Regions from separate parts of the Alteromonas sp. CH_MED4-4 genome, predicted to be linked through region 1. Evidence: predicted binding sites of a transcription regulator. Region 1 holds the regulator's gene; each other region holds the start of a gene.
The links. The regulator sigma-54, encoded in region 1, starts transcription at its own class of promoters, with help from an activator protein. The targets are predictions, from matches to a motif close to GTTGGCACGNNNNTNGNNT.
Positions count from the first base shown of each region.

Region 2: a site for sigma-54 is predicted at 8,653-8,671, ahead of WA381_RS00645 (DUF2726 domain-containing protein). Genes of this name have one in related genera too.
Region 3: a site for sigma-54 is predicted at 8,339-8,357, ahead of xdp1 (exosortase-dependent surface protein XDP1). Genes of this name have one in related genera too.

Region 1 covers NZ_JAYMEU010000013.1:47,021-57,899, reverse strand. Annotated here, with positions in the region: gene lptC (LPS export ABC transporter periplasmic protein LptC) at 1-457, shown strand, start outside; gene lptA (lipopolysaccharide transport periplasmic protein LptA) at 426-980, shown strand; gene lptB (LPS export ABC transporter ATP-binding protein) at 983-1,708, shown strand; gene WA381_RS10845 (RNA polymerase factor sigma-54) at 1,782-3,263, shown strand; gene hpf (ribosome hibernation promoting factor) at 3,294-3,581, shown strand; gene ptsN (PTS IIA-like nitrogen regulatory protein PtsN) at 3,595-4,038, shown strand; gene rapZ (RNase adapter RapZ) at 4,123-4,968, shown strand; gene WA381_RS10825 (HPr family phosphocarrier protein) at 4,968-5,240, shown strand; gene mgtE (magnesium transporter) at 5,415-6,773, shown strand; gene WA381_RS10815 (response regulator transcription factor) at 6,825-7,577, opposite strand; gene WA381_RS10810 (spondin domain-containing protein) at 7,800-8,615, shown strand; gene WA381_RS10805 (spondin domain-containing protein) at 8,628-9,476, shown strand; gene WA381_RS10800 (ClpXP protease specificity-enhancing factor) at 9,671-10,144, opposite strand; gene sspA (stringent starvation protein SspA) at 10,141-10,773, opposite strand.
Region 2 covers NZ_JAYMEU010000001.1:136,563-147,441, forward strand. Annotated here, with positions in the region: gene WA381_RS00590 (hypothetical protein) at 1-377, shown strand, start outside; gene WA381_RS00595 (RNA polymerase sigma factor) at 448-975, shown strand; gene WA381_RS00600 (hypothetical protein) at 972-1,640, shown strand; gene WA381_RS00605 (DUF1428 domain-containing protein) at 1,656-2,009, opposite strand; gene WA381_RS00610 (FAD-dependent oxidoreductase) at 2,107-3,465, opposite strand; gene WA381_RS00615 (GNAT family N-acetyltransferase) at 3,496-4,101, opposite strand; gene WA381_RS00620 (DUF2721 domain-containing protein) at 4,098-4,499, opposite strand; gene WA381_RS00625 (rhodanese-like domain-containing protein) at 4,636-5,040, opposite strand; gene WA381_RS00630 (cobalamin-binding protein) at 5,174-6,097, opposite strand; gene WA381_RS00635 (cobalamin biosynthesis protein CobD/CbiB) at 6,094-7,041, opposite strand; gene WA381_RS00640 (5'-methylthioadenosine/adenosylhomocysteine nucleosidase) at 7,043-7,744, opposite strand; gene WA381_RS00645 (DUF2726 domain-containing protein) at 7,910-8,497, opposite strand; gene WA381_RS00650 (hypothetical protein) at 8,707-9,156, opposite strand; gene WA381_RS00655 (M20/M25/M40 family metallo-hydrolase) at 9,316-10,833, opposite strand.
Region 3 covers NZ_JAYMEU010000005.1:175,298-186,176, forward strand. Annotated here, with positions in the region: gene WA381_RS05770 (LysR family transcriptional regulator) at 1-876, opposite strand, end outside; gene WA381_RS05775 (L-lactate permease) at 1,037-2,746, shown strand; partial or broken gene dld (D-lactate dehydrogenase) at 2,784-4,487, shown strand; gene prsT (XrtA/PEP-CTERM system TPR-repeat protein PrsT) at 4,506-7,319, opposite strand; gene xdp1 (exosortase-dependent surface protein XDP1) at 7,425-8,291, opposite strand; gene xdp1 (exosortase-dependent surface protein XDP1) at 8,474-9,409, opposite strand; gene pssA (CDP-diacylglycerol--serine O-phosphatidyltransferase) at 9,786-10,589, shown strand.

The DNA.
Region 1 (10,879 bases):
CGATGCGCTAAAGCCCGCCTACAAAGCAAAAAATCTAACCACTACGCTGTACAATCAAGACGGTGAGTTAAATCACAAAGTATTTGCAGAGTCGATGGAGCATTACGACCAGCTTGGCTTTGTATTGTTTCAGCAACCTAAATACACCCTTTATACAGAAAACGCGTCATCACCATGGGTGGTAACCGCTGATGAAGGTACACTATACAATAACGAGCTAATCCAGCTGGAAAACCAAGTTAATATTGAGAACCAAACTGGCGATGACTTTGTCAGAAGTATATCGACCGAGTACATTCAAATTAATTTAGAGACCAAGCAAATGACATCTGACCAACCCGTTGAAATACTGGGCACCCAATATGTCATTTTAAGTAATGGGTTTAACGCGAATTTACGCACACAAGAATACGAGCTTTTAGATCATGTACAAACCACTTATTCCCCTAGCAACTAGTTTATTGCTTGCCATCGCTAGCGGTGCGGTACACGCCAGTGAAGATGATTTTTCGCAGCCCATAAAAATAGGCTCGAACACCCAGTTTATCGACGGTAAAAATAAAACCGCGTTGTACAAAGACGACGTACTCATAACTCAAGGCTCTTTGGTTATTGAAGCTGACGAAGTGGAAGTAATTGCCACTGACGGTGGTGGTCGTGAAATATTTATTGCTAGAGGAAAGCCTGCAAGCTATTCCCAGCAATTGGAAGACGGCACGCCAGTTTCGGCAAAAGCTAATGAAATACGCTATGAAGTGGTGAACCGAACGATTTCTCTTGCCGGAAACGCAGAGTTGAAACAAGACACCAGTAAAGTACAGGGTGACAACATCACGTTCGATATGATTACCGAGCAATTGCTAGCGACTGGCGGCGCAGGTAAGGATGGTGAGGGTCGAGTGACTACAGTATTCACACCTGAGACCATTCGCAAAACTTCGTCTAAGAAAGACAAAAAAGACAACGAGGGCAATGAATAGCAATGGCAACTTTGAGCGCTAAAAATCTTGCTAAGGCTTACAAGTCAAGACAGGTTGTTCGAGATGTAAGTCTGTCTGTCTCAACGGGTCAAATTGTTGGTCTTCTTGGCCCAAATGGCGCTGGTAAGACCACCACATTCTACATGATTGTTGGTTTAGTGAATCTGGATAAAGGCAAGATTGAAATCGACGACAATGAGCTAACTCATCAGCCCATGCACGAGCGTGCACGCCGCGGAATTGGCTACCTACCGCAGGAAGCCTCTATTTTCAGAAAGCTCACAGTGCATGAAAATATCATGGCCATTTTGCAAACCCGTAAAGATTTAAATTCACAACAGCAAGAAGAAGAAGCAGATGCGCTACTTGATGAATTTAATATTAACCATATACGTAATAGTACTGGGATGAGTTTGTCAGGGGGCGAACGCCGTCGCGTTGAGATTGCCCGCGCTCTGGCAGCAAAACCGCAATTTATTTTGTTAGACGAACCATTTGCTGGTGTTGATCCAATATCAGTTAATGATATAAAGAAGATAATACAACATCTTCGCGATAGGGGTATTGGAATCCTTATCACGGACCATAACGTACGAGAGACATTGGATGTTTGTGAAAAGGCGTACATTGTGAGTCATGGCGAGCTTATTGCGCAAGGAACGGCGGAACAGGTTTTAAGTAATCAAAAAGTAAGGGATGTATACCTAGGCGAACAATTCAGGCTATAGTTAATGTAACCGAATTGTCATTTTTCAGTTTCGCTCTGGTATATTCAATTTAGAGCATTTAAATAAGACGTAGATGAAACCATCTTTACAGCTAAAATTTAGCCAACAACTTACCATGACACCACAGCTTCAGCAGGCCATTAAACTGCTGCAGCTTTCTACACTTGATCTTCAACAAGAGATCCAAGAAGCGCTCGATTCTAATCCGCTATTAGAAGTTGAAGAAGGTAACGACGAGCCGCAACTAGAAAAGAACAATATCGACAACGATGACAGCGGCTCTGAGGCCACTGCTTCTGCATCTAGTGACACATTAGAAGCCGGCGATGCACTTGAGAAAAACGATCTTCCCGATGAGCTGCCAATCGACAGTACGTGGGATGAATACTACTCTGCTTCATCTTCGCCTGCTCCGGGTCCATCCAATGACGACGAGCAAATCTTCCAAGGAGAGACTACTGAAGATATTCAAGAGCACCTTCTTTGGCAAATGCGCCTTACCCATTTCTCGGATACCGATCGCGCAATCGCTACAGCAATCATCGACTCTATTGACGAGTCAGGTTATTTAACCGTTACCCTTGACGATATTTTAGAAGCGGTTAACGATGATGATATGGAAGAGCCGATTGAAATGGACGAAATAGAATGTGTGCTTAAGCGCATTCAGATGTTCGACCCTATTGGTTCTGGCTCTCGCTCTCCACAAGAATGTTTGATGGTGCAATTGCGCCAGTTTTCAGAAGACACACCGTGGCTTGCTGAAGCAAAGCAACTGATTGAAGAGTACTCTGACTTACTGAGCAGCAAAGACTATCGTACGCTTATGCGTAAAAGCCGATTGAAAGAAGATCAGCTACGCGAGGCAATGCGTTTGCTGCAAACCTTGAATCCTCGCCCAGGTAGTGCTTTAGTTACTAAAGAGCCTGAGTACGTTATTCCTGATGTCTCAGTAACCAAGAAAAATGGCCGTTGGGTGGTTGAGCTGAACCCCGACAGTCTGCCTAAGTTAAGCGTAAATCAACAATACGCAGCAATGAGTCGCCGTGCCAAGAATAGTAGCGATTCACAATTCATCCGCTCACACATGCAAGAGGCTAAGTGGTTCATAAAGAGCCTTGAATCTCGTAACGAAACCTTAATGAAGGTTGCAAACTGCATTGTGCAGCAGCAAATGGGCTTTTTTGAGCACGGCCCGGAAATGATGAAACCAATGGTGCTAAATGATGTCGCAGAAATGGTAGATATGCACGAATCCACTATTTCGCGAGTGACAACGCAAAAGTACATGCATACGCCACGTGGAATCTTCGAATTGAAGTATTTCTTCTCAAGCCACGTTGCAACAGAGTCTGGTGGTGAATGTTCATCTACAGCGATTCGTGCATTGATCAAGAAATTAGTGGCCGCTGAAAAGCCTAGCAAGCCGCTAAGTGATAGCAAGATTGCTTCATTGTTGGCCGAACAAGGCATTAAAGTTGCCCGGCGAACAATAGCAAAGTACCGGGAATCGTTGTCGATCCCGCCGTCGAACCAACGCAAAAGCCTTATTTAATCGGGCTTAATAATATAAGGAAGACGAAATATGCAAATCAACCTTACTGGTCATCATGTCGAAATCACCGACTCTTTGCGTAATTATGTCGATACGAAGTTCAGCAAACTTGAACGTCACTTTGATCACATTTCTAATGTGCATGTCATCCTGAACGTTGAAAAATTAAATCAAAAAGCCGAAGCGACCGTTCATTTAAGTGGCGCTGAAGTATTCGCATCCTCAGAAAATACCGACATGTATGCGGCGATTGACAGCATGGTTGATAAACTCGACCGGCAGGTAATCAAGCATAAGGAAAAACTGAAAAAACATTAGTAGTTAATTAAGCATGGATATACAAGCCATCGTAAGTCTGGACCGCACCGAGTGTGCGGTTCAGTGTAATAGTAAAAAGCGAATTCTTGAGATCATCGCTGATATCGCTGCCAAGCAAAACGAGAACATTGATCAGGCAACGGTACTTAACAGTTTGATGGCTCGAGAGCGTATGGGTAGTACAGGCATTGGCAATGGTATCGCCCTGCCCCACGGGCGCCTGCCGGGCCTTGAGAAAGTGATTGCCATTGTTGTAACCAGCACGCCAGCAATCGACTTTGACGCCCTTGACGAGAAACCCGTAGACATCTTTTTTGCGCTACTCGTTCCCGAGGAACAGACCGAAGGACACCTTCAAACGCTGGCCACCGTGGCTGGTAAACTAAGCGACAAAGAAACGATTAAAGCAATACGTCGCGCAACGACAAGCGACGATATTCTATCTGCATTAAGTTAAACATTAAGCGCCTATTAACCGTTTAGTAGGCGCCTAATTCAACAACGCGTATGTGATAAAACCAGAGTATTAGGGAGAAAGTAGGTGAAGCTGATAATAATCAGTGGTCGTTCGGGGTCTGGTAAGTCTGTCGCACTTCGCGCATTGGAAGATTTAGGTTATTACTGTGTTGATAATATCCCGGTAAACTTACTTCCCACCTTAACCCATACAGTTGTTGACGAGTACGATCAGGTTGCGGTAAGTATCGATGTGAGAAACTTACCTAAAAATCCTGACGATTTGGTAGAAATTCTAGACTACCTGCCTTCTTCGTGGTCGATGACCATTGTTTACATTGACGCGAGCGATGATGTACTGGTTAAGCGTTTTAGCGAAACACGTCGTCTTCACCCTCTCGCCAAGCTTAATAAATCGCTTTCAGAAGCCATTAAAGCCGAGTCAGCCCTACTTGCTCCTATTGCTGAACGCGCAGATTTATATTTAGACACTGATAAGCTTACCATTCACCAACTGGCAGAGTTAATTCGAGAGCGTATCTTGGGTAAGAAAAGCTCACGCCTTGTGCTTGTGTTCGAGTCGTTTGGCTTTAAGCACGGTATTCCTAAAGATGCGGATTACGTTTTTGATGCCCGCTTTTTACCTAACCCCCACTGGGAGCCCGACCTTAAACATCTGACCGGATTAGACGCGCCAGTAGAAGTATTTTTGGGGTCGCAGCCTGTAGTGACCAAGTTCATTTGGCAAATTCAGAATTTAATAACGACATGGCTGCCTCATTTAGAGCGCAATAACAGAAGTTACGTAACCGTAGCGATTGGCTGTACTGGTGGCCAACACCGTTCGGTTTATATCGCACAGACCCTGTCGAAAACCTTCAGTGAAATACACCCTGATGTACAAATTCGCCATAGAGAGCTGAATCAGTAATGACTATTCAAAAAACGCTAACTATCGTCAATAAGTTAGGGTTGCATGCAAGAGCGGCGACCCAACTGGTTAAACTGGCTAATCAATTCGACGCTAAAATCATCTTAAAAAAAGGCGATAAAGAAGCAGACGCAAGCAGTGTATTGGGATTAATGATGCTTGAAAGCCATCAAGGTGAACAGGTAGACGTGATTGTGGACGGCAGTGATGCTGTTGATGCACTTGCAGCTATTGAAGAGCTTATTGAGGGCAGATTTAACGAAGACGAATAGTCTTACTTGCCCAATCCATTGACCAATTAATCAACACTTAGCGCAGTTATCTTAAAATCCCGCGCAAAACCTACGCAATTATCATGACAGACTCATCATAATTGCGATATTCTACGCCCACTTAGGCTCTATGGCCTGCATTGTTCATCTTTTAGCTTGTAGGAATAACGCCTTATGGCAGAAGCGCTTGTTTCTAAATACGTACAAACTCAGTTACGCGCACTCAACGCTGCGTTGACCAACGGTCAATTCGTATCTGTACGTAAGCTTCTGCTTGAATTACCGCCTTCAGACGTCGCCCACATTCTTGAATCTAGCCCTAGCAGAACCCGTGACGAATTATGGGAGCTCATTGATGGTGACTTTCACGGCGACATTTTAGAAGAACTGTCTGACGATGTTCGAAACGGTATCATTACAAAAATGCTTCCCGCTAATGTGGTTGACGCACTTGAAGAGATGGATACCGATGACTTAGCAGAGACGCTAAGCAGCCTTCCCGAGCCAGTATTGGCCGACATTCTAGACTCGATGGATGCACAAGATCGCGTGCGCGCAGAGCAAGCGCTGTCTTACGGTGAAGAAACCGCTGGTTTCATCATGAACACCGACACCATCACATTACGTCCCGATGTGACCATTGACGTGGTTCTGCGCTATATCCGCTTAAAAGGCGAGCTACCTGAGAATACGGATACGTTTTACGTGGTAAACCGAACTGACAACCTTGTTGGTATTGTTCCGGTTACCCGTTTACTCACCGCAGATACCGACGATAAAGTGTCTGACGTTATGGACGAGGAATCTGAAGCGATTCCTGTGAATATGCCAGACGATGAAGTGGCAAGCCTGTTCGAGCGATACAATTGGCTTTCAGCACCTGTTGTAGATGAAAACCATCGCTTAGTGGGCCGAATTACCATTGATGACGTGGTTGATATTATTCGTGAAGACGCGGAACACTCGATGATGAGTATGGCGGGTCTTGATGACGACGAAGATACCTTTGCACCCGTTATGCAAAGTACTAAACGACGCTCGGTGTGGCTGGCAGTAAACTTAGTGACGGCGCTAATGGCTGCGATGGTGAGTGATCTATTTGAAGCAACGCTGAGCCAACTGGCTGTGTTAGCTATTCTAAATACCATTGTCCCTAGTATGGGCGGTGTAGCGGGTAATCAGACGCTAACGCTAGTTATCCGTGGTATGGCACTAGGCCATGTTAACGCAAGTAACTCACGATGGCTTATCAGTAAAGAAATATCCATCGGCTTTTTAAACGGTGCTATTTGGGCGGTGCTTATTGCCTCTGTCATCGCGTTATGGAAACAAGATTACATGCTGGGCGTAATTATTGCCTTTGCCATGATGGTAAACATGATTGCGGCTGCTTTAGCGGGTGCAACCTTACCTATGATCATGAAGCGTCTTAAGATAGACCCTGCCCTAGCTGGCAGTGTTATCTTAACTACGATAACCGATGTAGTGGGTATTTTTGCTTTCTTAGGTACTGCGACGCTGTTTCTAATTTAAGTTAATTTTGAACTCTCATGCCTGATAGGGCATGGGTGAGCTAAACAACACTCATGCAATAAGCGCTTTCGCTATATATCCATTGACGTTCAGCTTGTAACCCACACCCCAGACGGTTTCTACTAGCTGTCCACCATTTTCAATACTGTTGATTTTATCAAGCTTAGTGCGTAAACGATTTATATGGGTATTCACCGTGTGCTCGTAGCCTTCGTGGTTATAGCCCCACACCTCACTGAGCAATTGATTGCGAGAAAAAACTTGGTTTGGATGACGACAAAAATAATCCAGTAGCGCAAACTCCCTAGCCGTTAACGTCAGCACTTGGCCGTTTAGGGTTACGCTATGAAAACGCTGGTCGATTTTAAGGGGTCCTATTTCGATGCGCTCTTCACTACCTTGAGATGGTCTTAAATGTGCTTGGCTAGGCATACTTCTGCGCATATGGGAGCGAATACGGGCAGTAAACATGCGTGCATCAAATGGCCCTGATAGATAATCATCTACGCCTACTTCATAGTAGTTTGCTTCATCTACCTCTTCGTCGGCCACATCGTCTGTCATCGCGTCACTTTCCACTGCCATCACCCAACTTTCTGGGTTCGTATCAACAAGGCCTTTTATACGATTAAGACAGATAATGTTTCCATGCGACTCAACAATAACGAGCGAATAATGCTGCGCCTTAAGCAACGACTCTGCGGATTGAAAATTAGAGACTGCGTCGTAAAGAAAGCTATGCTTACTTAAGCATTGCGATATGTTCTGTTGAAACTTATTTCCACTGTAGATGATAAGGATCATATCTCGCTCCTAATTCGCCAATAAAAAACAAGACCAGTGCGTTCGTGGTTTTCTTTCACAGTGATTACAATTTTTTTATAAAAAATATAAATTCAGAATTTATAACAGCACTGTTATTTATTGAGACGAATCTGTGTGCGTTTTGTGAAAGTTCTGTGATGAATTGGACATTTTACTGCCCTAAATTTTTATGCGATTTAAGCCATAAATAAGGACAATAAAATGAAATTCACTAAACTTGCTAGCGCAACGCTTTTGTCGCTAGCAGCAGTATCAGTAAGCCAAGCTGTCACTTTAGACATTGAAATTACCAACCTGACTCAGGCGCAGAGTTTTACGCCGCGCTTAGTCATAGCTCACGATGACACCGTCGATGCCTTTGAAGTTGGGCAACCTGCGTCATCAGCTCTAGCGTGGTTAGCTGAAGCTGGTGTTATTGACGACGAACAAAATGCTGATTCAAGCGGCGCAAACTTTGAAGCGTTACTCGGCCCTGTTGATACCGACAATGGTTCAAATACGTGGCACCGTTTTGGCGGACTTCTCGCGCCGAAAGCTACGTTAAGCTATCCCTTCGATACTATGGACAAGCCATATCTTTCGCTACTTTCCATGCTAATACCTACTAACGACGCTTTTGTTGGTATGGACAGTATTGAAATTCCAACCGAGCCGGGTACCTACACTTATTACCTTAATGCATACGACGCCGGTACTGAGCTTAACGATGAATTAAATAGTGCCCGTACAGATGTTGTTGAAGCTGGGACCGGAAACGCGCTGGGTGGATATGGCGTACCGGGTGTTGCCGGTGGCGGCGCTCCCACTCGTGTTGTTGATTTGGGTACAGGTGGCACGGGTGTGGGTGCACAAATCGTTAATGGCGAAATTGAAGATGGTGAAGATGGCCCAGTACACATCCACCGCAATGCGCTTGGTGATACTGATAGCGCCGCTGGTGCCAGTGATCTGGACTCTACCGTACACCGTTGGTTGAACCCAGTAGCACGTGTAGTTATTACTGTTCCTGCATCTTAAGGAGCCAATACGATGAATAATCCAATAATTAAACTCAGTACATTATTGATGCTTTCAGCGCTTCTTGCTGCCTGCGGCGACGATGGTAATACAGGCCCTCAAGGACCAGCGGGTCCGCAGGGGGAAGCAGGTACTGACGGACAAGATGGTACGGATGGCCAGGACGGTTCGGACGGACAAGACGGTATTAATGGTAATTCAGCGGTTTATACCGTACAAATTACCAATTTAACCTACTCTCAGCCCTTTGCACCTGCCGCCGTCATATTGCATGAGTCAGGCTTCCATTCATTTAATGAAGGCGAGCCAGCCAGCATGGGCATTGAAATAATGGCTGAAGGCGGTGACCCGTCTATGGTCATTACTGAAGCCATGGACTCCACGGACTTTTTGGATGCGCAAAACTCTGGGGGCATATTGGGTCCTCGCTCAATGGGCGCAGAACTAACTCTAGTGGTTCCAGAACTCGATGCTGACGACCTTCGCCTTACGGTAACGACCATGCTGGTCAACACCAACGACGCATTCACCGGCTTAAACGCTGCGAATGTAAGCAACATGGCGGTTGGTGATATAAAAACGTTCATGACAGTGACTTGGGATGCGGGTACAGAAGCAAACACAGAAACAGCTGCTACTATGCCAGGCCCTGCCGCTAGTGCAGCGGGTGGCGGCGGAGAAGCTGCGGGCTATGATGTGGTGAGGGATGATCTTGCCGATGCAGTAAGACTTCACCAAGGTGTAGTCACTAGTGCAAACGCTGACGATCCAAGCCGTGAGGGTCTGTCTACATCGGTACTAACCGAGGCCCATCGCTTTGATTTCCCAACGAGCCGCGTGGTGATTACCCGAACCCGTTAAATGGTCAAACACAGTAAACGTGAAAGCGCCCTATTACGCAGGTAATGGGGTGTTTTTACTTTTGTGCGAAGGGGAGCCGGAGATAAAACTTAACGGAATAAGAAAGATAAGCGCTGGCTTTGCTGAGTAGATAAACTTCACAAAACCAGGCAAATACGTTATTTGATAAGCTATTTAATAAGTTACTTAATAAGCTACTTAATAACTTTAAGGGTAGGTTTACCCTTTTTAGGTGGAACAGGTGCGTCTTTCACGTCGCTTGCATCAGCATCTTCCAGCGACGTCGGGCCGCTAGGTTGAGAAACATCTTCAGATGTTTCTGGACGCTCTTGCTGCGCACGAGCCACATCTTCTTCAGTGGCGAATACCGTACCTGCACCATTTTCTCTTGCGTAAATAGCCATTACCGCTTCACAAGGCATACTTAATCTTCTAGGTTGCCCAGAGAAGCGCGCTTGAAAAGATAAGCCATCTAAATCAAGAGAAAAGTTAACACACGCACTAGGTGATACGTTTAAAACGATCTGACCGTCTTTAACGAATTCTTGCGGCACTTCAACCAACTCGTTGGTTGCATCTACCACAATGTACGGCGTTAAGTCGTTATCAACAATCCACTCATAAAAAGCCCTAAGCAAATAGGGCTGGTTTGACGTCATAGATGTCATAGCGGGTTGTGAATCTCACGCTCTTGGTCAGTCAAAGACGCTTTAAATGAACTACGAGAGAAAATACGGTTCATGTAAGCGTTAATTTCTTTGCTGCCAGCACCGTTCAATTCGATACCTAACGCAGGTAGACGCCATAATAGCGGAGCAAGGTAGCAATCAACTAAGCTGAACTCTTCGCTCATGAAATAAGGCATTTCACCAAATACTGGAGCTAGTGATAACAAAGCTTCACGTAAATCGTTACGTGCTGCTTCAACGTCACCTTCGCCACGGAAAATTCGAGCTGCAAGTGAGTACCAATCCTGTTCAATGCGGTGCATCATCAGGCGGCTTTGACCACGAGATACTGGATATACCGGCATAAGTGGTGGATGAGGAAAACGCTCATCAAGGTATTCCATGATGATGTGCGACTTGTAAAGTACAAGCTCGCGATCAACTAGAGTTGGAACAGTACCGTAAGGGTTTAACTCCAACAGATCTTCAGACAGGTTGCTAGGATCTGTGTAGCTGATTTCAACACCCACACCTTTTTCTGCCAACACAATACGCACCTGGTGGCTATAAATATCAATTGTGTCAGAGAACAACGTCATAATAGAACGTTTATTCGCGGCTACGGCCATTCAATTTCCTCCGTCGAGAAACAAGTTTACGCTTACAAACGGTAAGCTTATTACGTTAACTCGTGCTACCTGAACACCCTATACAAAAGGGTTTTCAGGTAGCACG
Region 2 (10,879 bases), on a different contig from region 1:
GGCCAGTGATCGCATGGATCCAATTTCAAATTGGCGCTATGTTAATGGGCGCAGATGCAGTGGCGGCGTTAGCAAATGGTGTTGTAGTAGATGTACCCGCTTGGAAGGTCGGGCTAATGATGGGCTCGGCAACACCAATAAATTTACTGCTTTTATTTGTACCTATGTTGCTTATTTTAAAACATCGCTCAATCCCAGCATCTTTTACAAATAGTATTGCTACAGTAGTGGGCGCTTATAAGCCGATGTTGATAATAGGTGCCCTGATTTTCTTAACAGTTGCACTTGCGCCCTATACTTTCGCATTGTCGGGATTAGTGTTTGGCCCTATTGTTTCATGTATGTGCTTTGTTGCTTACCAGCGCTTATTTCGCTAATCAGCTAGGAAGCGTAATTCAACTGCTCACTTAAAGCGTGGAATTAAAAAATAATAAAAATGGAAATGCAGTGAAAGAAACCATTCAAATAGAAAAACTGCTTAGTGAATACGCGCCGCTCATGGCGCGTATTGCGACAACATTTGAGGCTAATAAATCACTTCAAGATGAGCTGATACAAGAAATGTCACTGGCGGTTTGGCGCGCTTTTGAAGGAGCTTCAAAAGACAGTGGTAGTGGCTTTCGCGGTGAGGCAAGTGTGAAAACGTTTGTTGCTAAAGTCGCACATAACAAGGCGGTTGATCACGTGATTAAAGAGCAGCGGCGTCAAGAGTTTACCCGTGACGGCGAGTTTGATTCTTCTCATACAACCAGCGCCAGCTCATCTCGGGATGCCACGTTACAAGAGAATGCGATTGATCTCATGACAGGCTTACGTCAGCTAGAAATAAAGTACAGACAGGTACTGGCATTGCTTTTAGAAGGTTTCAGTCAGCTGGAAATAGCTAATATGTTAGGTATCAAAGAGACTGCCGTCGCTAAGCGAGTAAGCCGCGCCCGCCAACAGCTAACGCAGATAATGGAGCAACAGCCTTGAGCGATAACAAAAAATCCTTGAGCGAAGATAAAAAAGCCCTGAGCGATAATAAAAGAGCCTTGAGCGAAGAAAAATTAAGTATGGCCGAGAACAGCACGCAAATGAACGAATTAGATAAGCAACTCGCTCAGTGGCAAAGTGCCTACAAGGATGCAACCCCTTCAGTAGATATAGATGCACTGATAAAAGAAACCAAGAGCGCAAGATTTAAACTTAAACTAAAAGGTGCCGTTGATTTGGTGCTCGGGCTAGCGGTTTCTGTGTGGTGTTTAACTTTGGTGTTGTTCGAGCCACTTAGCACGTATCAATTTTTGCTTTTCATGGTACTTACACCTATTCCCGCCGCTTTCGGGGCATGGGGATATTGGGTAAGGCAAAAGCAGTGGAAGGTCCAGGCGTTAGACGTTCAGTCAATGTTGGCGTTTAAACAAAACCAATTAAAACAACAATTACATTACTGGAAAATCAGCCTCTATGGATGCTTAGCTTTGTGGTGTGGATTGCTGGCACTCGCCGTCTTTAATGTACTGATGTTTAATGCCTTCACGCTGTGGGGGACACAGCTTTTGATAAACAGTGTGGTCGTTTTTATTGTATACCGCCGGTACAAAAAGTTAGCCTCCGACTTGCCGTCGGCGCTAAAGAAAATAGAAGATATGAAATAGCTGAAACTAATAGTCTTATAATTCCAGCATTGGTACGAAGCCCCCGTAAATAAGGCGTTTACCGTCGAAAGGCATGGGGTTTTCGTTTTCCTGCATTCTAGGATCTTCCATCACCTTTTTCCAAGCAGTATCACGCACTTCTTTTGAAGGCCAAAATGCAATGGAAAACACCACGGTTTCATTTTCTTTGGCTTTAACAGCCATCGGGAAAGACGTGACTTCCCCTTCAGGGACATCGTCACCCCAAGCTTCAAGTATTTTAGTCGCACCATACTCTTTAAAAATATCGCCGGCGAGTTTGGCGTGCTCAATGTATAACGCTTTATTTTCAGTGGGAACGGCTACAGCAAAGGCATCGATATATGACATGAGGTGACTCCGTCAAAGAATAGATACCTAAAATAGCCTAATTTATAGACAGCATGCAATGCTTAACATTAAGGTGAATCGTAATTTATAACCATTACTAGCGTTCTGCTATTTTCGCCCATTGGTACAAGCCATGCAGTGCTAGCCTTCTTGCTTTTGCAAAGGGGTAGGTTTTCAAAGGAGAACGATAAAGGGGAAGCGATAAATCGACGTCATTGCTACCCATCATACGTTGAGCAAGTCGTTGCCCTGCAAACGCGGCAAAAGAAACGCCCGAACCGCAATACCCCATGGCGTAACCGATATTACCGCTAGAGCGGTTTAAATTGTTGCCGCTTACCTTATTGTCGATGAAAATCCGCGGCATATTGTCTAACGATACACTTACCCAACCACTCCAAAAATAATCCATGGCGATACCGCTAAGTGAAGGGAAACTATTAAGCATCGCGCGATATAAGCGCTGTTTCTCTGACGCGTTATCTGCATCTTTACCTTTTACGGCACCACGACCGCCGAATAATAATCTGCCATCTGGCAGCACACGGTAGTAATACTTCATCATCCGCGTATCCATGAAGCTCATTGGTGCGGTTAGGCCAGACTTTGCACGCTGTTCGCTACTCAATGGCGCAGTGACAAAAATGCTCGATTGAACAGGAAATTGCTTATTGTCTACGCTGTCATGAAAGCGCTTAGGGGTATAAGCATTAGTAGCAATGAGTATGTGTTTGGCAAAAACTGCCCCGCTGGGTGTTACGACAACATATCCGGTCTTGTGCTTTTCAATGCGAATGGCTGGCGAGTCGTAAAAAAGCGTTGCTCCAAGCTCCTTTGCTACTCTTGCATATTCGCTTACTAATTTTAGTGGGTGTAAGCATGCACCCTTTAGCTCAACGCCACCATACGCCCCTTCAATACCAAAGCGCGCAATAAGGTCTTTTTCACTAAGTGGAGAGCTCGGCACATTGAAGTGTGACTCAAGATGCTTAGCACTGGCACAGAGTAGTTCGGCTTGCTTTGGGTTATGCGCCAGTTTTAAATAGGGTCCTTCTACCAAATCGACCTGCATATCAAAGTCTGCAATACGTTGTTTAAGCAGGTGTACCGCGCCATCAAACTCGCCCTGCATAGCTTTGGCGATGTCACGACCCCACTTGTCCTCTATGGCGCTTAAGCTCAATCGGCCGCTACCCGAGAGGATAAAGCCTCCATTGCGGCCCGCACAGCCAAATCCCGGTGAATTCGCATCAAGTAGCGTGACTTCTTGTTTCGCTTGAGCAAGTGTGATGGCAGCTGAAAGACCGGTATAACCACCACCAATGACGAGGTACTCAGTGTTTACCTTCTTGTTTAAAGGCGGCAGTGTTGGTGGTTTGTGTGTGGCATGCCAGTAGCTGTTTGCCGCGGGTAACATTGATGAAACGCCGCGTGAAATAAGAGGATCGTAGGTCATAGAATAAAAACGTTTTTACCTTTGGCGTACTTATGGAGCTTGAAATTGAAGTAGCATTTCCGCACCTTCACACTCGCAATAACCCTCGCATACAGGGCAATCGTAGCCTTCGTGAATAGATGCGTAGCGCCATTTATTGGGGTGTTTCTTGATAAGCTGCCCCCCATTTTTGGTGAAGTACTTAAATGCGCTGTTGCCCGGACTTGCCAACCAAATATGTGCTAAACCCGCTTCTGCGCCTTGAGTTTGCGCACATTCAATCGATTTACTTAATAGTCTGCTGCCAATTCCACAGCCCTGCATTGCGGGGTCTACCGTGTTGCATTTGAAATAACATACGGTATTTGGATCTACTGGCCAAAGGGAAGGGCTGCACCACTCATCTGCTTCCCATTGCGTATGCGCAAAGGTGAGCCTGAAACCAACAACTTTTTGTTTGTATAGAGCTACCCAGCTAGCATTAGTATTGCCAACAAAGCTCTTTGCATAGTAATCAGCAAGTAGCTCGTTGGTTAGGTAGTTATCTCCGTGCACGTGATTGCCAAGAGCAATCACCCCTGCAAAAAACTCAGGCGCTAGAGACTCGTAGCTGATATCACTTTGAATTATGTGGCTCAAATGATTTGTGGGCTTCATACTTTTTCTTTACGTGGGGCGTTTTTCATCCCGTCAAGGTGCACATCCAAGGCTTCAACTGATATCAATATTTCTCTTACCGACATCCATAGTGAATACAGAAGTGATACTAAACTTGCAGCAAACACCCAGTTTCCTACCTGTTGATAGGTGAGGTATATCGCTAGCATGGATACTACACAAAGAAAAAAACTACCCACACCTGCTATTTGCATTCGCTTAATAAGTTGAATACGTAATCGAAGGTTTTTTATTTGTGCTTGAGTATTATCATCTCTCTCTTCTTTTGAAAAGTTTCGGATAATAGTTGCAAGCGTTAAAAAGCGATTGGTATAGGCTAGAAGCAATAAAGAAATCGCCGGAAATAACATGGCCGGAGTAGCAATATCTATTTTCATGGGTGTTTCATACAATCGTCGAGTAAAAAGAGTGTATCACAGGGGCTCAGTTACACACAGTAATCAGCCAAGAGGTTGAACTTACAACATCTTTAGTGCCAAAGACTAATACGAAGGAGAAGGCGGAATATTGAGTCTACATTCGGTCAACTGTCATGCCAGCGGCACTCCAGCCTAACATATCGCCTTCTAAATGCATGACTTCAGAAAAATCGAGTTCTTCCAATACTTTCATTGCCAGTTTGGCTCTTCTGCCTGAACGACAATAAATGATAATAGGCTTGTTTTTGTGGCCTTCTAATTCGCTAAGGTAGTCATTGATATTTTCATGGGGCATATTTACTGCGCCAGGAATGTGACCATCGGCGAATTCTTGCGGAGAGCGAACATCAATAAGGAGCCAGTCGTTGTTTGCAACTCGCTCGATAAGGTATGGTGATGCGGCAACAGAGGCTTGCGCGGTCGCTTTCGCTGTGCACTGAAGCGACACAAACAATGCAACACTGATAACAACTAGAAAACCCGCAACAACAATCCGCATGAATAAAAACTCTTACCTTTTTATAGAAGATTAGAACCTGCTCTTATTCTGTTACACAAAGGCGCTTAAATTGAGCCAAGTCGGTGTGTATCAATTGAAAACAGCCCAGCAGGTCTAGACTTAAGTATAACGCTTATGCGCTTTCTTTAATACCTTTACAGAGTACTTTTAGTTCATTTATTAATCGCAATGAAAACCGACTGGTGACGTCTGGATCCACAACAATTAAGGGGGCTTTGAGGAAAGAGCGATGATCACGCCAGAATACCTCAAGTTCTGAATGCGTACTTTTAGATGCCGCAATGAGTGCATGAGGTTGGCGAGTGAGTACATCTTTTAATGCGACTTGAGGATAGTCTACAGGACTGTCTGCAAATAATGTTTGAGCACCACACACATTCAGCAGTTGGTTACCCCACGCGTTGGGACCGATGGTCATAAGTGGAGCAGTCCACGAATAATAAAATATTGGTATAAGCGAGGATTTGTCGTATTTACTTCGAAGTTCGGCTAGTTCGTTGAGAAAATCATTGGAGAGCTGGGTCGCCTGCTTTTGCGTATTTGTAAGTGCCCCAAGCCTTTTAATTTCGCTGGCTATATCAGTGATATTTTCGACCTTGCTGCTAAATACGTTTAGACCCATCGAGGAAAGCTTATGGATATCTTGCGGCTTATTGCCTCCATCCCATGCAAGAATTAAATCAGGTTCTAACGCCACAATGGTAGCGATATCGGCACCTTGAAAATCCGCCACCCGCTTAATATTTTTCGCGGCGTCAGGATAGTCGCTATAGTCGCTTACACCTACAAGGTTAGGGCCTAAGCCCAAACTAAATGCCCATTCGGTAAGGTGGGGCGCAAGGCTGACTATCTTTAGCTCGACGGAATTTGATAAGGCGCTTGATTCCGAGCTTGGTGCAACATCGGCAGAAGCAAATTGATCTGAATGAGCTAGGTGCTTTGTCTCGGCATCTGATTCTGAGTTAGCAAATGTGAGAAGAGGTAAATAGCTTAAAATTACAAAAAAAATGGTTTTCATCATAACTGCTGTTTTCATTGGGCTACGGCCATTGCCAGCATAGCTAACGATGCGAAGGCGCTAACCGCAATCATGGCATGAGTGACCGTATTTTTGGCTGTCAACATGTGAGAGTACTTTACCTCGTTAGCGCCTCCCACGCGGGTGTATCGAATCTTCTTGTTGGCATAAATTGCTGGTCCGCCGAGTTTAATATCAAGCACACCGCCCATAAGCGCAAGCAGTAGCGACGTTTTATCTTTCACTGGGGAGCGCTTTATGGCGCGAAACCCTTTAATAGGATGGCTGACCAGTAGTGTTGCTAGACCACCAATGACCGCGGGCGGCATATTAAGTAAGTAAACAAGGTTACGTACGGGTTTGGCAAAGAAAGTCATTGCAGGGGTTCGGTAATGCCACTGCCAAGATGTGAGCAAAAGCAATCGATAAATGAGTGCGCCTATGGGGCCTGCCACTACAAAGTAGAAAATAACGCCGCAATAAAGATAAAGAAACTTCAGCCAAAGCGATTCTATCGCGGCTTTGGCAATTCCTATATCGGAAAGTGAAGCGCATTGACGTGCGGTAATGGTTTGCGCCATTTCACGTGCGAGGGATTTTTTATTTCTTCCCACACTCGCCAGCACTTTTTTGTACTGTTGACGCTGGTAACCGTAATCGAGCAGTGCGACAAGAATAATCGCCTCAAAGAATACGGGGTATTGGGCCATGTACACCAAGATGGCAACACATACTACCAACGGCGCAAGAAGAACTAGGGCGGCTAATGAGCCTGAAATATAGTGCTGAGACCTACCGTATTCGCGAGAGGGCACCACTTTGCGCCCCATTTGCTGAACGAGGTAGCGCATGAGCGTTAATGGATGAGTACTTTGGGGCCAGCGCCATAATGCGTCAACGGCGATAGCCAGCCAAAGTACGAATAGCGACTGGTATTGCGGGTCGCTAATTACCTCTGTCATCTTATTTTGCGAGAGCCTTAATCATTGCCATAACTAATTGTGCTGAGTGTTTAGCGGCAGTGTCTAGATACTCTTTAAAGCTCACTGACGACGTTTTTCCTGCAATATCCGACAATGAACGAATGACAAGGAAAGGCGTGTCGAGCATATGGCAAGTTTGACCTATAGCTGCACCTTCCATCTCAACCGCTTTCATGTCTGGGAAGTTTTCACGCAGTTCTGCTACAGCTTCGTCGCTACCGATAAACGCATCGCCCGTACAGATTAAACCTGTTGTCGACTGAAGCGACGTAATGCCTGTGGCAGCACTACGAGCGGCTTCCATTAACCTTGTATCGCAACGGAAATCTTCAGGCATACCTGCGCATTGACCGAGCTTGTAGCCAAAATGGGTTAAATCGGCATCATGGTGAATAACGTGACTGGCGATCACTAAATCACCGATGTTTAGATTCTTGTCGAAACCTCCGGCAGAACCGGTATTGACTACAGCATCAGGGGCGTACTGTTCGATAAGTACAGTAGTAGCAATTGCTGCAGCCACTTTACCAATACCGCATTTTACTAGCACCACTTCTATGTCGTTAAGTGTACCTTCGTAAAACGTCAGGTGCTTCCACTGGGTTTCTTTTACATTCCAAAGTGACGCTTTAAGTAGCGCAACTTCTTCGTCCATTGCACCTAAAATACCAATTTTTTTCATAACTTTACCGACGGTGTTGAGGGAATTTAACGCGTGAATACGCTGCTGAAAGCGTTAATTGTATAAGGAAAATAGAGAAACTGACAGAAAAATGCCTCTGTTACCGCTATTTGAGAGTAAGAAAATAGCAAAGCAACAAAGGCCAGGGGAAGTGGGGCTTATGTCTTAAGCTGCAGCTGGTCTGCTTGAACGCACTGGGCGAGTCGGGCGCTTTGGTGGCTCTGGATTATGCGTTGGCAGCTGTGCCATTTTTTGCTGTAAACGGCGATATGGAATGAGTTTGTTTTCCAAACACTCGCGAATATCGTCAACGGTATAACCAGATTTCACTTTAATTCTTGCATGAGGAAGGCCTGCAGCATCAAGTGCTCCGGTTACAAACCAGTCTTTTTGTGATTTATAACCATCTTTGCCTTGGCTATGAACTAAGTCGATAGCAAGAACAGGACTCATGTCGTGTTTATCTACTAATACAAAGTCGAGCTGTCTGCTAGAAGCTCTGCTGATGGCTTGGCTTGCCGTCTTTTTATTTGCAGACTGGCGAACCGCCACTAAATCGTTAAGACGCACACGGCACACTATGCGAAACTCTCTTCCCATAGCCTGTTCGATAAGGTTTAAAAAAGAGTGCTCAACGGGGGTGAACAATTGCGGCTTTCGCCTAAATGGAAATGCGACACCGCCGTCTGACAACTTTATGGCACCCAGTGCAACGACAATAAGTAACATCATTAGAATAATTGCCAATTCCATCGTAACCCTCGCAAATTTCAATAGTTAAAGCCCACGGAATGCATAATAAAGAAGCCCGCTAAAGTGTTTATATCGAAAAAAGCTTGGGCTCCGTTTGCAGTTTGAGCGTCATAAAAATGACACTCACTGTTACCGTGGAGTAGTTATTGATGATTTTGCAAAGCAGATGCCAACATGAGTAGATTTCGTAGTTGTCTTGCTAAAAGGGCTTATTTCGTTGTGGATGTAACAAGAATATCCACTTGAGAGCCGGTATTATCTGGGCTGATTATTACTCTGACCCCTTTATCTTCTGAGGATAACAACGTGCGGCCGCTAACTGGTGTGTGAGTTTTTAAAGCAGGGTGCGCCGTTTGGTAAACATCCAGTAATTCACTCGGGGAGCGAGGAGAGTGGTAAACCATTACTGCTGTCTTGCTTTCGTCAAATGCTTGGCATTGTCTTGCATCATCAGAAATCTTAATTTGCTGAAAATCAGAAGGGCAAGACGTGATGCTTGGCTTACTAGGTGAAGAGTTGACGCTTTGTTTCTTGGTTTGGTTGTTGACTTGCGCATTTAATGAAGCGTCAACAGCAATGGTATCAGCTAAGCTGGCATTGCTCGCTGCTATCGCCAATGTTAGACACAATGTAAGTTTCTTAATGTTTAAATGCTGCATAGATAGATTCTTCACCCGATGTGCGATGTCTTTAATTGCTTAAACGATAGTAGAGTCGTAACTCTCGCGCTTCAACTAAACCTTGGTCTATTAACGTATATTAGTGAGGTTTTCCGTATAGGTTTTGGTTTAAAGCATCACTTCATCCCTGCAACTCTATTACTGGTCATAAGGCGTGGTCAATAATTGATACAGCGCATTTGTTCCACTGTAAAAGTTGCCTATACGTAAGTTTTCATTAGGAGCGTGTTGATTGTTATCAGCATTGACTAATGGAATAAGAATTACCGGCTTTTCTATACTGTTTACTAGCGGTGCGGTTGGAACAGTACCCCCCATCATTGGAATAACTACAACCTTCTCATCGCTTACAGATTCTAGTGCCTTTTGCGCCCATAGACCAACTGGCTCATCGAGGGACGTTTGTAGTGCTGCAGTGCCGGGGCTAACTTCTATAAGAATGAGTTTTTCATGCTTTAGACGGGTTTCTTTTGATGGCAATTCGTCCACAACGTGATATCCCTTATCTGTTACATAGTCTTTTAACAGCTTAACTTGTCTGGACGAGTGAGCCTCTTTTGTAGTTCTAATATCGATGGACGCTGTAGCGCTAGCCGGAATGATTGTCCTTACTGCTGTTGTGCTTGCAGCGCTCAATCCATTGATATTTAGAGACGGAAGACTAATGGATTCATAGTAGTTGCCACCTACAGACTCTGACTTTGCTACCCCAAGGCGTGCCAATAGTGCAGTTTCATCAATAGGAATGTCTCGAAGCACCTGTTTTGTTTCTTCTGACAGAGGAGCGTCTCCGTAATAATTAGGAATAGTCACCTTGCCATTTTCATTTTTCATCCCTGCTAAGAGTGTTGAGAGCATAAAAGCGGGGTTTTGAATGTAGTTGCCAAAGTGCCCACTATGGCTATCAGAGTTTGGTCCGAAAACAGTGAGCTTAACCAGTGTCGCACCGCGATGACCGAAAACCACGGTAGAAGCGTTGGATGGATGCATGGGACCGTCTAACATTACTACGGCATCTGCAGAAAGCTGCGCTTTGTTTTTTTCTATCACTTTTGCGAGGGTAGGAGAGCCACCTTCCTCGTTTGAATCAAGGAGCACTTTGATATTAACTGATGGCGTCACCTTATTCGTCGAAAGTGAGTTTATGGCTGCTAGTAACATCATAATTGGGGCTTTGTCGTCAGATGCCGAGCGCGCAAAAATACGCCAATTAGGGTCATAGTCTTTATCGAGTAAAGAGAGTGGTTTTTCAACCCAGCTGTCATTTTCTTCGATTTTTAGAACGGGCTGCCAAGGGCTGTCTTGTTCCCACAACTCAGCGTTAACCGGTTGACCATCCATATGTGCATAAAAAAGCAGGGTAGGGGCATTTTTCCCAGCTAGCATGTAATCAGCATACAGCATCGGCATGCCGTTGTTTTCCAGCAGCTGAGTATTAAAACCATACTCGCTGTATTTCGTTGCCGTCCAACGCGCAACCTTTTCTATATCAGTTGCTGATTGCGTTGCAACGTTGGGTAGCGTGAGATATTCCAAGTAGTCTGCGAACACTGCTTTAGCCGAGCGAGTGGTAAGTGCGTTACTTTCCTCTGCCTGGGCGCAATATGAAACGGAAACTAAAAATAACCCGTAAAGTAGCCCTGTCCGCAATCTCATGATGTCATCTCTTTATTCAATTATTCTATCTAATGTAAATCGTATC
Region 3 (10,879 bases), on a different contig from region 1:
CGCCTCTTGAAGGTAGTTGACCAGTAGCTTTAGCTTTTTGTCAGGCTGACGCGAACGAGGGTAAACGGCATAAATACCCATAGTCTTAGTTACGTACTCAGCAAGTAGGGGCGAAAGCGCCCCATCTTCGATATCTTCATGCACTAATGCCTTGGGAAGAAATGCTACACCCACACCTGCAATAGCGGCTTGCCTTAACGCATCCAAGTTATTTGACTGCATTCGCCCGTCAATTTGAACGTTATGAAGCTCTCCTTCAATATGAAACGGCCAGAAGTCTGGGCCAGTGCTATCGTACTTGTAAATTAAACAATTATGTTCAGTTAAGTCGTCAGGATGATTTGGGCGGCTTTCGTTTTTAAGATATGTGGGGCTTGCGCATACTATCCATTTTGAATCTATAAGGCGTTTAGCAATAAGAGAGGAGTCCTCAAGATGTGCTGTACGAATGGCGAGATCGTAACCTTCTTCGATGATATTGGTGACGCGATTGGTAATTGCAAGCTCTACATCCACCTCTTCGTGTAAATTGCAAAACTCGGCAATTGCGCGATTTAAGACCAGTTTTGCCGATACATTGGGCATAGTAATTCGGATTTTTCCACGCACTTCATCACTGTAACCACTGACGGCATCTTCTGCGTCTTGAATGGCTAAATTGGCGATTCTCGCATTATTGTACAGTGTTCTTCCTGCATCAGTTAAATTGAGCTTTCGTGTAGAGCGGTAAAGCAATTGAACGTTCAAATCTGACTCTAATCGTGCGATACGCTTACTTACTACAGAATTAGTTAGGTTGAGTTTTTGAGCGACCTTTGAAAAAGAGCCTTCATCAACTACGTTCACAAAAAGGATAATATCGTCTGCTTTTGCCACTATTAGTCCAAAAATGGAAATAAACTTTGTCTTTAATGCATATATATCAACACGTGAGAAATTAGTACAGTCGCATACCTAAATTTTAACCCTGCATTAACATCGATTTTCTAACGTTAGAAACTCGAATAATTAACTAATTATAATAAGAGGAAAACTCATGAATGAGATAACCCTTGGATTATTAGCATTGTTACCTATAACGCTTTCAGCAGTGCTGCTATTGGGTTTACAGTGGTCTGCGAAAAGAGCAATGCCAGTTGTATTAGCAAGTACAGCACTTATGGCACTTTTAGCATGGGATATGTCGGCAGTACGGGTGGGCGCTTCAATTCTACAAGGCTTAGTGATTACAGTATCTGTTTTGTGGATTGTATTTGGTGCAATTTTTCTGCTCAACACATTGAAATATACTGGAGCAATTGATGTTATCCGCCAGGGTTTCACCAACATTTCACCTGATAGAAGAGTCCAGGCAATAATCATTGCTTGGTGCTTCGGAACTTTTATTGAAGGTGCTTCTGGTTTTGGGACGCCGGCCGCTATAGCGGCTCCTTTGCTTGTTGCCATCGGTTTTCCTGCATTGGCTGCCGTACTTATTGGTATGATGATCCAAAGCACACCCGTCTCTTTTGGCGCAGTGGGAACGCCTATAGTCATTGGTGTAAACAAAGGCTTAGACGGCCAAGCGATCAGTCAGACTTTGCAGGCTCAAGGCTGGCAATGGGAGCAGTTTATTCAACTAATCACCTCTGAAGTGGCAATTATCCACGGAATTATTGGCTCATTTATGCCAGTTTTAATGGCTATAATGCTCACTCGCTTTTTTGGCTCCAATAAGTCTTGGCGCGAAGGGTTACAAATTCTACCTTTCGCCTTATTCGCGGGCGTCAGCTTTACCATTCCTTACGTATTTACCGGCATTGTATTAGGCCCTGAATTTCCATCGTTGATTGGAGGATTGGTGAGCTTGGCAGTGGTTGTTACTGCAGCTAAAAATGGTTTCTTGATGCCTAAAACAACATGGGATTTCCCGCCGAAAGCGTCATGGGACAAAGGTTGGCTGGGTAATTTGGAAATAAAAGCAGACGACATAACGTCACAAAAGGCCATGCATTGGGTTACGGCTTGGGTCCCTTATTTAGTTGTTGCACTTCTGCTCGTTATATCCAGAGTGTTTCCAACAATAAAAGAATTTACTACGTCGCTGACACTCTCATTTGACAACATACTGGGTGAAACGGGTGTAAGTGCATCAATCAGTCCGCTATATCTTCCTGGTGGGTTGTTGTTAATAGGTGCATTGGTTGCAGTAATCATTCAAAGTAAAAAGGTATCCAAGGGAGAAGTGTTGTTTAAGGCTTTCAATGATTCCAGCAAAACGTTGCTAAGTGCTGGTTTTGTATTGATGTTCACAATTCCTATGGTTAGGCTTTTTATTAATTCAGGTGTGAATGGCGCCGACATCGTCAGTATGCCGATAGCTGGCGCGCAATTGTTCGCCAATATGTTTGGCGAAGCTTTCCCATTAATTAGCCCTACTATTGGTGCATTAGGTGCATTTATCGCAGGCTCGAATACAGTATCAAATATGATGTTCAGCCAGTTTCAGTTCGAAGCAGCACTAAGCCTTCAATTGTCACCTGCACTAATTATCGCAGCGCAAGCCGTTGGGGCGGCTGCCGGAAATATGATTGCAATACACAATGTTGTAGCTGCCTCGGCAACGGTAGGATTAATGGGGCAAGAGGGAGCTACTTTAAGAAAGACTGTTATCCCAACTATATATTACGTTGCATTTGCAGGTATTTTAGTATGGTTGGGGGTTTATGTGTTTGACGTCGGCGGTCCATTAGTCGGCACAAACTAATTTTTAATACGCATTGCACTGTTCTAAGGAGTTATACATGCAAACAACCCCAATTATTGACGCTTTTAAACGCGTACTCGGGGAAAGCAATCTTGCCGTAGGAACGCGCCAAACTGAGCACTATCGCAAGGGGTGGCGGTCAGGCGAGGGCGAAGCATTGGCTGTACTTTTTCCACATACGCTAATGCAATATTGGGAAGTGCTAAAGGTTTGCGTTGAATATAACTGCATCATTATTATGCAGGCCGCGAAAACCGGCTTGACCGAAGGCTCAACGCCAAGTGGAAGCGACTACGATAGACCAGTGGTGGTTATAAATACGTTAGCAATGGACGATATTGTTCTGGTTAACGACGGAACGCAAGTATTGAGCTTTCCGGGAGCAACACTGTTCAAACTTGAAAAGGCGTTAAAGCCACTCGGGCGTGCGCCTCACTCTGTAATTGGGTCGTCATGCCTAGGTGCGTCTATTGTCGGTGGTGTTGCAAACAACTCAGGTGGGGCACTTGTCAAAAGGGGACCTGCCTATACTGAGTTATCGCTGTTCGCTCAGGTGGATAAAAGCGGAGAGCTAAAGCTTGTTAATCACCTAGGGATAGATTTAGGCGACACGCCGGAAGAAATTATCGGAAACCTTTCTTCTGGCAACTTTCCAAAATCTCTACCTGAAACCAGTATGAAAGCGTCGGCAAGTGATTATGAACACATCGTTAGAGACGTAAATGCTGATACGCCGAGCCGCTTTAATGCCGATCCAACACGGCTTTACGAAGCCAGTGGATGCGCAGGTAAAATTGCTGTTTTCGCGGTGCGCTTAGACACATTCGAAGTGCCTAATAAAGAACAAACGTTTTATATCGGTACGAATGATGCCTCTGTACTTACTCGTATTCGAAGAGACATACTGACTCAATGTAAAAACGTTCCTGAGGTGGGTGAATATCTTCATAGAGAAATGTTCGATATTGCAGATGTTTACGGAAAAGATACCATCATAAGTATTCAGCGTTTGGGAACTGACTCGCTACCTAAAATGTTTGCACTCAAAGGGCGGGTGGATGCCGTGCTCAACAAGTTACCTCTGCTTCCTCCTTACCTAAGCGATAGATTGATGCAGTTCGGTAGTAAGTTCTTTTCTGACCAAATACCCTCGAGTATAAGAACCTAACGCGACAAGTACGAGCATCATCTAATCCTTAAAATGAGCGATGGTGGCATCGAAGAGGTTAAAACGCTTTTGGCCAAGCTGTTTAACGAAGAGAAGCTAGATGGTGACTTCATTACTTGTAATGAAGAAGAAGCGTCTAAGGCGTTTTTATTACGTTTTGCTGCAGCTGGCGCCGCGGTTCGCTATCAAACGTTACACCATAAGCAAGTAGGAGACATCTTAGCATTGGACATCGCATTGCGCCGCAACGATGATTTATGGGTAGAGAACCTGCCTGAGCACATCGCCAAACACGTTGAAAAGTCACTTTATTATGGACATTTTTTCTGCCATGTCTTTCATCAAGATTACATACTAAAAAAAGGCAGCGACGCCAAAAAAGTAAAAGCAGATATGTTGGCACTATTAGACAGTCGTGGCGCTAAGTATCCTGCTGAACACAATGTAGGTCATTTGTATGAAGCCGAAAGTAACTTGCAGAAATTTTACAAAGACTTAGATCCAACCAATACGTTTAACCCTGGTATTGGCAAAATGGAAAAGCACAAACGCAATTGTTCGTGCTGCCTTTAGCTGCATGCGAAGAGAGCCTTATAGGCTCTCTAATAGCGTTCTTGCTTGAGGACGCTTAAAGAAAGGGCGTTCCACTTTTACTGCATATTCTAACTCTTTTTTCGCCTCTTCAATTCTATTGAGCTTGGCTAGCGTGTAGCCCAGATGATAGCGAATATTTGGGTCGTTGGCGTCTCTGGCGAACGCATCCCTCAGCATTTTAAGGCTGCCTTCATAGTCTCCTTGTAGCGCTTTGATGTGACCGTAGGTATCCAATATTTTTGCTGAGTTTGGTTGAAGCTCGTAGGCCTGACGTGCATAGTTTTTTGCAGTGACTAGCGATTCCTCGATATGCATGATCGCTAGGCGATTGTAAGCCTCAGCAGGGTTGAGTAAGTTTGGTTGCTCAACAAGTTCCTTGTAAAGCGCTATCGACTCATCGAACTCTTGAATAAAGAATAAGTATTGCGCCAACAGGTTTTTTGCCAGCAGATTGTTTTCATTCTCGCTCACCAGCTTTCTTGCCGTATTCAAAAATACATCTACAAACTGATCGTTCAGTGCGTAGTTGTAAATGGCAACAAAAGCCTGTGCAAAAGAAGCGTCGACTTCTAGCGCTTTTTCGAAAGCGTTAATCGCACTTTCATCATTACCTTTATTCGCAGCTAATCTTCCTTTTAGAAAATGGTAAACCGGGTTTTGCTGCTGGTTTGCAGGAACTGTCGCCAACAACGACTGTGCTTTATCGTTTTTCTGTAAATCTAACAACAAACTTGTATAGCGCAGGGTAACAAATGTGCTTGTGTTTGCTATGTCGTGTGCGCGAGCCATGGCGTTTAACGCGCCCTCGCTATCACCAATGTTTCGGGCTTGGTCGGCATAGGCAATTAATTTACCCGCGTCGTCGTTAATAAAGTTTCTTACAATGCTAAGTGTTTTTTCGGCATCGGCACGTTGATTATTCCCTAACTGAAGCGCAGCTTTACGAAGGAGGTAGTCAGCATTGTCGAAGTCATCTTTAATTAGCAGGTCTAAGTGATACAGGGCATTCTTAATGTCGCCTTGTTGCTGATACAAAGAGGAAACGCGTTCCCTAGCACCGCTATTCGACGGCGTAAGTGTTAGTAAATCGAGATAGATTTGCTTTGCTTCATCTACCTTGCCTGCTTTGGTCAGGTTAAACGCTTTTAGCATCAGCGTTTCATTATGCTGCGGTGAGAAAGTAAGAAGTTCTTCAATCAATTGATTAGAAGTTTCTACGTTGCCTAAGCGGCTTTCAGTAGCCGCCAAATTAAATTTTGCAGGAAAAAGGGTAGGGTTCTGTGCCAGCGCCTTTTCGATATTGGTTTTAGCTTCTTCTAACTGACCTTGTCTTATCAAGATGCCGGCTTTTAAGTTGTACACTTCAGCTTCGTCAGGATAAAGTTCACTTAGCAGGTTTGCGCCTTTTAAAGCATTATCAAACTGCTGGGCTTGTAAATTCATTAATGAATAAGTGAATAGAAACCCCGCGTTATCTTTGTAGGTCGGCAAATTCTTTTCAAGAATTGATAGTGCTTCGTCCTGCTTACCTCTGGCAGCCATTAATTTAATCTTGAAAAGCTGAAGCTTGTTCTCATTAGGGTATTTGTATTCAAGATTTTGCAGTAGGCGTTCAGCCTTGAATGCTTTGTTTTGGCGAATAAATAAGTCACCCAGAAGCAGCGCTGAGTCAGGGTCTTCCATTAACGCATCCTGATGACGTTCAAGCAGCGCAAGCGCTTGTTTGTCTTGCTGTGTTGCCATATAGACTTGACTTAGCATTAATACTGCCTGCAGGTCATCAGGCTCCTGCTGCAAGTAAGCATTAAAGTCCTTTGCGGCTGTTTCCATGTTGTTGTTAAAGAAGTTCGTTAAACCACTTATATATAACAACATCGGTTGAGAGGTTATCAGCTCAGGGTCAAGCTGCGCCATGAAGTCGTTAAGTTCTTTTAGCTTTGCATTATCAATAGCTTGCTGGTTGTCTCTACTTTGTAGCCAGCTGTTGAGTAATATGGCTAGCGGATCGTTCGGCGTGTCCTCAATGATCTCATCAACAAAAAGCTTTGCGGTATCGTAGTCTTTTGCTTCTAAGTACAAGTCTACAAGGTTACGTAGCGCAATAGGATCGTCGCGGTTAAACGTCAATGCTTTTTGTAAATGCGCGGTTGCTGCGTCAGTATCTCCCTGTCGATAAGCAAGCTGGCCCTTCAATCGCCATGTTATTGCGTTTTCTGGTTCTAACGACATGGCTTTATCGATAAGAGAATTTGCTTTAGATAAGTCTTCATTTTGAAGGGCAATTGAGGCTAAGCCGTTTATAGCTGGCACGAAGTTAGGTGTGCGTGAGACTATGGTGCTATAGTCGCGTAAGGCGCATAGCTCGTCTTCCAGTCTAGTGCACGCAGTTGCACGAATCATTAACCACTCGCGCTCTGCCTCTCCCGACAGTTTGTTTAAATCGGCAAAATCGACAATCTCTTTATATCTGTTCAAGAACAGCCAAGTGTTGCCAAGCGGTTCTGCCAGAAGGTTAATGTCAGCACCCATTTCAAGTGCTTCTACGAACTCCATTTCGGCCGCGGTTAGGTAGCCGTTTATAAGCAGTATTTCACCCATTAGTATCTTTGCAGCTAGATTTTCAGGGTCTTTCTGTAAGCTGTTTTTAAGGTGGATATAGGCTTCGTCGTATTCGTTTTGATTAAACGCGGTCAGTGCTTTTTCGTAGTCTTCTGACGTAGAAGCAAAACTGTTAAAAGCGATTAATGATGAGGCAACTGCAGAGACAATAGCGCGTTGTACAACACGCTTTTTATTATTAAAAAAATCCATATATACCTTCGAAACTTAGCCTAGCCGCTGGCTTAAAAATAGCATAAAAAAAGGTGGCCTAAGCCACCTTCTAAAGATACGTGTTTTCTATGCGTTTTTAAACAATTAAACGCGGCGCTTACGTCTATAAAGAACAAGACCTAAACCCAACCCCATCAGTGCTAGGGCGCCAGGCTCACTAACTTCTGCGGTTGGTTGAGTCATTGACACACCAATGGAAGACAGTTTTAATTGTACGCTGTTAAAGTTACTCTTAGCGTTATCGTCGAAAATGGTATTGTATGCACCTATTAACCAGTATTTTGCACTACCAGTTAGCTTCGTAAATGTTGATTCGTACAAACCGTTTGAGCCTTTTGAACCTACGCCATAGTGACCTAGTGTATTCTCAACAATAGCGCTTGTAACAGTGTTCCAAGTTGAGTTGGCTCCGCTCTCAAATGCCGCAATACTATTAAGACCCGCAACAGTAACTTCTTTACTATCATTGTCGCCGACTACCCAAGTGAAGGCTGCATTTTCAAGAGTCACTGACTCGCTAAATGACAGTAAGAACATATCAAAATCTCTGCCACCGCCGTCACCGCTATTATCAACTGCGTGACTATCACCTCCCCAAGAATAATCACTATTTTTAATTCCGTAGCCAACGTGTCTATTTGCTAAAGTACAACCATTATTACCAAGCGTACAGTTCCACCAACCTTGAATATTGCCCTGGGCAAGTTTGTCGTCGGCGTGTCCTGCAGAGTTTGACCAAGCAGTGATTCCTACATCAACTGTAACGCCGTTGATCTCGATTGAGGTATTGCTGTTTTGCGCATTGGTCGTTTGTGAGTAATTAGCGCTGCCATTAGAATTGGCGAGTGTGTATTGTGCATCATACTTTGCACTGTTGAGGCTTGAATCTGTAGCGAAAACTGATGAACTAACAGCAAGTAATAGTATTGTCAGCGATGTAGAAAACTTCATATTTTGAACTACCCAAAAAGCAAAATTAGATGATTATTTCTAATGTTAAGCTTATTTCGTGCCAGTTTGTTTAAGTTTATGATTTTTAAGTTAATGTTACAATTTGAAAAGGGACGATATGAGAGAGGGTAAAAAAAACTGACAGATTTTCCAACCTGTCAGTGATCTAAAGTCTAATTTCTTCAAATGGATTTTTTGCGACGCCACATCACGAGAAGTGAACAAGCCATGAGTAAGCCAATGGTGCCAGGTTCAGAAACTTCTGTTGGCGTTGGCGTACCGGCAGACTCTGTTACAGAGAAGCCAACATTAGCAAGCTTAAAGGCATCATTACCTACATGGCCGCCAATATTTCCGAATACGGTGTTATAAGCGCCAACCAACCAATATTGAGCGGACTCAGTGAAAGTAAAGTCAGCGCGGTGATCTAAATATTCACAGTTTTCAATATCAAATGAGGCTGAAGTTAAGGCGTTAGCGACAATATCGCTCCACGTGTTAACACCTGAGGTTAGTTTCGAAGTATTACTTAGTGCTGCAACAGATACTTGGCTGTCGCGGCCACTGTAAAGCCATGAAAAACTTGCGCCCGTTAGTGTCACCGCAGAGTCGAAAGATAACAACACGAAGTCATAGTCACGTTCTACGTTAGTCATACCACTATAATAAGCGTTCGCGCTACCTTGAGAGTAATAGTTGATATTGTCAATAGCGTGGTCAGCGTCGCCACGATAGTATGCTTCATCGTTGTTTGTTATGCCGTAAGCCCATTTATCTGAGATTTTTTCTAACTTGGCGCCAACGACTGTTTCGCCGGTAACTCCTTGTGTGTCCGAAAAGGCGGACATATTAATATTTAATCCGTCTATTTGAACAAAGGAATTATTCGTCTGATTGGTTTGTGTCACTTTGTCATCGACTAGATCGTAGGTGTATTCTCCCAACGGAGAGTTACATACATTGCTTTGTTCGTTGCTTTGGCTCGATGACCCACAGTGAGAATAACTTTGCTTTTTATAGTAGGTAGCGAATGCTGAATTAGCACTCAGGGTAGATAGCAAAGCTGTGGAAAGTAATAGTACAGTTTGCAAAGAAAACGTTTTTTGTAGCGTTCGCATAATTGCTTTCCTATATATGAAGCGCAAAGCACTTCAAGTACACGCCGAGTGATGTGTGCGCATATTATGCGAACACAAACTTGGTAGTACCTAATTTCAACATGGACTTGTATGATATATGAACGGTGAGCTATTTAAGGTATGTAACCGTATACCTAGTTATTAGTTGTTTGTTTGATCGTGAGCATACGCGGTCCTGAATAAATAGAAGCCAAGCGCCGGCATTGTGGTAGGAGTACGTGTAATCAATGCAAAGCTAATAACGTTTTGCAACGGCGTTATGTAAAGGAACGAGGCAGCCTTTTTACTTTGCTATGCGTTCCTGCATATCTATGAAATAATTAGTGCAATTGTATATGTAGAAGTATGAGGACATATGTCTGATCAAAAACGTAAAGGGATATACTTACTTCCCAACTTATTAACAACAGCAGGGTTGTTTTCGGGTTTCTTTGCTGTGGTTTCGTCAATGAACGGCAGGTTCGAAGCCGCGGCAGTGGCTATCTTTGTTGCTATGATTTTTGATGGCTTAGATGGGCGTGTGGCAAGAATGACGAACACGCAAAGCGACTTTGGTGCCGAGTATGACTCAATGGCAGATATGGTTTCATTTGGAATGGCACCTGCACTTGTTGCTTATAATTGGGGGTTAACTGAGCTGGGCAAGTTAGGCTGGTTAGCGGCTTTTATATATGTAGCGGGTGCAGCTCTTCGTTTAGCTCGCTTCAATACGCAAGTTGGTATTGCCGATAAGCGTTTCTTCCAAGGTCTCGCAAGTCCGGCTGCTGCGGCTGTTGTCTCTGGTCTTGTATGGGTTGGAGTTGAGTATGATGCTGTTGGTACCGACTATGGTTTAATAGTTGCTGCAGTAACTGGCTTGGCAGGTTTGCTGATGGTGAGTAACTTTAAATACAATTCTTTCAAAGAAGTTAATTGGCACGGTAAGGTTCCATTTGTAGGCCTTCTTTTAGTTCTTCTGATATTCGTTGTTGTGGCAACAGAACCCGCTTTAGTATTGTTCCTTGTTTTTGCACTATATGCGTTAGCTGGACCTATCAATACGTTTCGTACCGTTGAGAAAGTAACGTTAGACGATGTAGTGGGCGACCATGAAGAAGATGCAGACTTCAATGCCGATAAAAAGAAAAGCAATGAAAGTGTAGACAATAAGCAGGAATGATCACGTGGCAATAATCAGATGTCTTCGCTCAATAATAAAGAGGATATGCCTTTTTGAGCTGATAGAATAAGGATATACAAGCGTAAACGCATGCTTAATGTACTAATAGATTAAAAAGCGACCGAACGGTCGCTTTTTTTATATTTATTTAAAAAAGGGTGTTGACGATGCTACAGGAATGCGTAGAATGCGCGCCTCCTCAACAGGGAACAGCAAAACGCTAACAACTGATGAGGATGTCAAAAACCAAGTTTAAAAATAAATAAACAAAAGTTGTTGACAAAAAAAAG